Regions from separate parts of the Virgibacillus sp. FSP13 genome, predicted to be linked through region 1. Evidence: riboswitches for the same ligand, from Rfam matches in the RefSeq annotation. Region 1 holds a riboswitch; the other holds the start of a gene.
What was found. Region 1 has a riboswitch for lysine ahead of ACW2QC_RS10775 (Na+/H+ antiporter NhaC family protein). Riboswitches for the same ligand answer to the same signal wherever they lie in the genome.
Positions count from the first base shown of each region.

Region 1 (2,413 bases):
TTGCCGTATGTGGAAGATAAAAGCAGATGCAACTGATATTAGTCCACCAACAAACAGGGATAAGTTAACGTTTGTATTAGCAAAAATAGTCAATATTGTAGCATTATCACTGGCCTGTATTCCGGTGATTATCATCATTCCAACAGTTCCCACAACCAAAATGAGGATAGGGACAAGTAAATGATATATTCTTCCATTTTTATGTGGTTCGAATGTTTCCTTCAAATCTCCAGGTACTTTTACGTCTGGATTAACAACCTCTCCTGTATCAATTGCACGTTTTTCATGTTTACGCATTGGGCCAAAATCGATTCTCATGTATGCTGTCAGAAATACAAAAAGTAGTGCTGCTAATGCATAGAAATTATAAGGAATCATTTTCACAAAAGCTTCTAACGGTTGTATATCTGTTATTTCATTTGCCGCCAACAAGCTTCCAAGTAAACCGATGATATAGGCCCCCCAACTGGAGATTGGAGAAATAACGGTTACAGGAGCAGACGTTGAATCGATAAAATAGGCCAATTTAGCCCGGGATATTTTGTGTCTATCTGTTAACGGTCGAGCAATTTGTCCGACGGCTAATGCATTAAAATAATCATCAATAAAAACAATAATTCCAAAGATAGCGGTCATCACTTGAGCACCAGTTCTTGTTTTCACACGCTTAATCATCCATTCACCAAAGGCCCGACTACCACCAGACGCTGTTAAAAAAGCGGTCATAATTCCTAAAAATAACAAGAAACATAATAACAATATGTTTCCCGTATTTAACGAGCCATCTACAACAAAAATCGCGTAAAAAGTTTGCCAAATTTCTTCAATCGAAGCCATGATATTAAAATCATGAATAAATAATGCTCCAACAACAATTCCTACTCCCAATGATAGTAGGACTTTTCTTGTAAGTAAGACTAAAACGAGCATAAGTAGTGCGGGAATTAATGAGTAAATTGTTCCTTCCATAATTGCTACCTCCATTTATAATAACTCGCACATAGAGATACGCCACAAAATAAGAGGAACTTAGCTTCATGTCCCTTTTGGCAACTAATTCCAGCCAAAAAACACAAAAAAGCAACGATAGAAAATAACCTACCATTGCTCTAAAAAGTATACGTTATCCTCCATTTCGATCAGTAGTTCTCCATGCATTCCGATAAGCATGACAGTACATCCTTTGTTCAAAGATATACCAGCAATAATAAGTCTGACCCTTATTACACTTCGGCAAACAATCCTTTGGTCAATCATCATCGTTGTCATTCTCCAATTGACTACTAATCTCATTTGCACCTCTACCTCACCGATCTGATAAGGTTAAATTATTTAATTATTATCTTAACTATACTAGATTATTTATCGTCTTGCAAGTCCTTTTCAAAGTCATCTTTCGGGATTGATATGGACGGATTATTATTTCCTCCCTCACCATAAAAATCTGGAACACCCAAATTAATCACTCCTGAAGTTGCATATACATCTGTACTGACTTTTTTTACACCTGTTGAAAATGGTATAACAATTTGAACTTCCGCTTCAACATGAATATATACTTTAATTAGCGCACTATTAATCCCAAATCCCTCTATATCATGAACAACATCGGTCTTTACATTACCAACGAGTTCTAAATTAACGGGAATTTTTGGTCCTAAGTTGGCAAAAATGGTATTACCCGTTGCCTGACCTAAAGGAATTTCCACTACCGTTGGATCCTCGGTACTCTTTTCTTCAGCTGTATCACCATAGTCTAGATCTAAATTTTCTTGCTCCTCCGGTGGTATTTCGCCACTGTTCATTCGTTTAAAGAATTCCTCCACTCGATCCGTTGCATAACGATTAATTTCATTGACTGCAGCAGAATTAAATTTCCAGGAAGTGATATCACCATTTTCATTCTGCGTAACATCCGTTACATCTTGAAATTCATAACTTTCGGCAAATTTAACAGCTGCGTTTATCGCCCTTGTTGCAAATGCAGTTGTTTTTGTTTCTGCAACATCCATTAATGTTGGTTTAATTCCTTTATCAACTATTACAAAACTTAACCAAATCATTAATACAAATAAAATCATGGTAATGACAAAGATGTTCTTTACTGGAGGTGGTGATCGTCTTTTTCTAAAAGCTAGCCGTTTTCTCAATATGAAAACCCCCCTAAAACAACTTATGCTTGTTTTAGGGGGGTTAGAATTCCCGATTTTATATTATTTCTGACAAGCTGAAATCGTAACATTAACAACGGAAGCCAAATCCATTTCATAAGGAGTTTCAAGTTTGGTATTATTTTCTTCAACAATTCGAACGATTGGGCGGTCACATAGACTTTTATTTTGTCTGACAACAACACCCTTTCGACCATCGCTTAATTGAACAGACAATCCGTTTGGATAAACCGCGACACTCT
Region 1 covers NZ_JBSVKG010000010.1:64,250-66,662, forward strand. Annotated here, with positions in the region: gene ACW2QC_RS10775 (Na+/H+ antiporter NhaC family protein) at 1-969, opposite strand, end outside; lysine riboswitch at 1,136-1,312, opposite strand; gene yunB (sporulation protein YunB) at 1,359-2,150, opposite strand; gene ACW2QC_RS10785 (HD-GYP domain-containing protein) at 2,214-2,413, opposite strand, start outside.

Region 2 (2,413 bases), on a different contig from region 1:
CATGGGGATCGGCATGATTATTATTGGCTTAGCTTCCGTTATTATTGGAGAGGCACTATTTGGTACCAAGACAATTGCTAGGGCAACATTAGCTGTTGTTGGTGGTGCAATTATTTACCGAATTGTCGTTGCGATGGCACTGCGGGTTGAATTTTTGGAAACAGGCGATATGAAATTGATCACTGCATTGCTCGTAATCGCCGCATTGGTGACACCAAAAGTTTTAGCGGCAAGGAAAGAGAAAAAGCGCCGTTTGGAAAAGCGTGCCAGCCTTAGCCAGGAAAAAGTAAGGGAGGTGTAAATTTTGCTTCAAATGAAAAATATCTCAATTACATTTAATGAAGGAACACCAGATGAAAAGAAAGCATTACAGGGCGTAGATTTGGAACTAAAGGAAGGCGAATTCGTTACCGTAATTGGCAGTAATGGGGCAGGTAAGTCGACACTAATGAATGTTGTCTCTGGAAATTTAATCCCGGATGTTGGCGATGTGCTTATCAATGACAAGCAGGTTGTTCATTTACCGGAGTACAAACGCTCGGCCTATATTGGTCGTGTTTTCCAGGATCCAATGGCCGGCACAGCACCATCCATGACCATTGAGGAAAATCTAGCGATGGCATATGCGCGTAATAAGAAAAGGAAATTGAAACCAGGTGTTACGAAAAAACGGAAGGAAATGTTTAGGAAAACTTTGGCATCGTTAAATCTGAACTTGGAAGATCGGTTAAACGCCAAAGTCGGCTTTCTTTCCGGTGGGGAACGGCAGGCGCTATCATTATTGATGGCTACTTTTACTGAACCAAACATTTTGCTGCTTGATGAGCACACAGCAGCATTGGATCCTTCCCGTGCAGAATTAATCACCAAACTAACCGATGATGTCATCAGCAAATTTAACTTAACAACATTAATGGTTACCCACAACATGCAGCAAGCACTCGATTTAGGCAATCGGCTGATTATGATGGATAAAGGCCAAATTATCCTAGATGTAAACGGAGAAGAAAAACAAAAATTAACCATTGAAGACCTACTAAAAGAATTCCAACGCATACGAGGCACCAAATTCGAAAGCGACCGCGCAGTATTAGGCTGAACGGGATATGGTTGGCCGCGCGGCGGGACATGGGGACAGGTTAGTTGTCCCAGTCCGATTTGCAGGCGTGGTGCGGGATAGAGGGTGGGACAACTAACCTGTCCCCACGTCCCAGCTCTTGAAATCATGAGGTTTGTGTGTTACGTTAAAGTTTAATTAAATATTTCTTGTTTCAATATGTTTGAAGTGAGGATAGAGGCGCAAGGGCCATCAGTACACAATGTGAGGAAAATGGGTTCCAATGACGATTGTGGAAAGGGGTGATTTGCCGAAGCGGAGAGAATCTCATGTTCTTGAAGCTGGGACTGTGTTGAATAAATACAGGACTGTCATATAGGTGACTATATGAAGGGCTATCTTACGCAGGAAGCGATCGTTTCTACTGCAACAGCGAAGCCCTCGTTGTTGCTTTTTTTGCGTTTGCTTTGCGATACCCTTACTACCTTACTTACTAAAAAATATGTAAAGGGTGTGTCGTCATGGATTTTGGTAAAGTTTTAACTGCAATGGTTACCCCATTTGATCAAAATGGAGAGATTGATTTTGACGCTACAAGTAAATTAGTGAATCATTTAATTACAAATGGTTCTGATGGACTAGTGATTGCCGGAACAACTGGGGAAAGTCCTACACTAACAACCGATGAAAAAGCGGAATTGTTCACCTATGTTGTTAAGGTTGTCAACGGTAGAATACCTGTTGTCGCTGGGACCGGATCGAATAGCACGAAAGCTTCTATCGATTTAACAAAAAAGGCGGAAGAAGCGGGCGTCGACGGTGTAATGCTTGTCGCACCTTATTACAACAAACCATCACAAGAAGGATTGTTTCAACATTTTAAAGCTATCGCAACGTCCACATCACTACCAGTTATGCTTTATAATGTACCTGGCCGAAGCGTTGTTGCGATAGCGGTAGGGACAGTTGTTCGATTAGCAGAGATTGAAAATATCGTGGCTATAAAGGATGCGAGCGGTAATTTGGATGCAATGGCGAAAGTGATTAGCCAAACCCCTAATGATTTTACACTATACAGTGGAGATGATAGTTTGACATTACCAGTTATGTCCATCGGTGGAGCAGGCGTTGTCTCTGTTGCTGCCCATGTCGTGGGGAATGAAATGCAGGAAATGATCAGCCATTTTAACAATGGTGATACACAAGCGGCGGCTTTGATGCATCGAACGCTTCTCCCAGTGATGAAGGCATTATTTGCCCAACCAAGCCCATCACCTACTAAAGAAGCACTAAACCAAAAAGGCATCCGCGTTGGAAATGTTCGATTGCCAATGGTACCTTTAACAGAAGAAGAAA
Region 2 covers NZ_JBSVKG010000005.1:129,110-131,522, forward strand. Annotated here, with positions in the region: gene ACW2QC_RS06660 (ABC transporter permease) at 1-301, shown strand, start outside; gene ACW2QC_RS06665 (ABC transporter ATP-binding protein) at 314-1,099, shown strand; lysine riboswitch at 1,285-1,463, shown strand; gene dapA (4-hydroxy-tetrahydrodipicolinate synthase) at 1,579-2,413, shown strand, end outside.
Region 2: linked by a shared signal. The riboswitch ahead of dapA (4-hydroxy-tetrahydrodipicolinate synthase) and the one ahead of ACW2QC_RS10775 (Na+/H+ antiporter NhaC family protein) in region 1 are both predicted to bind lysine.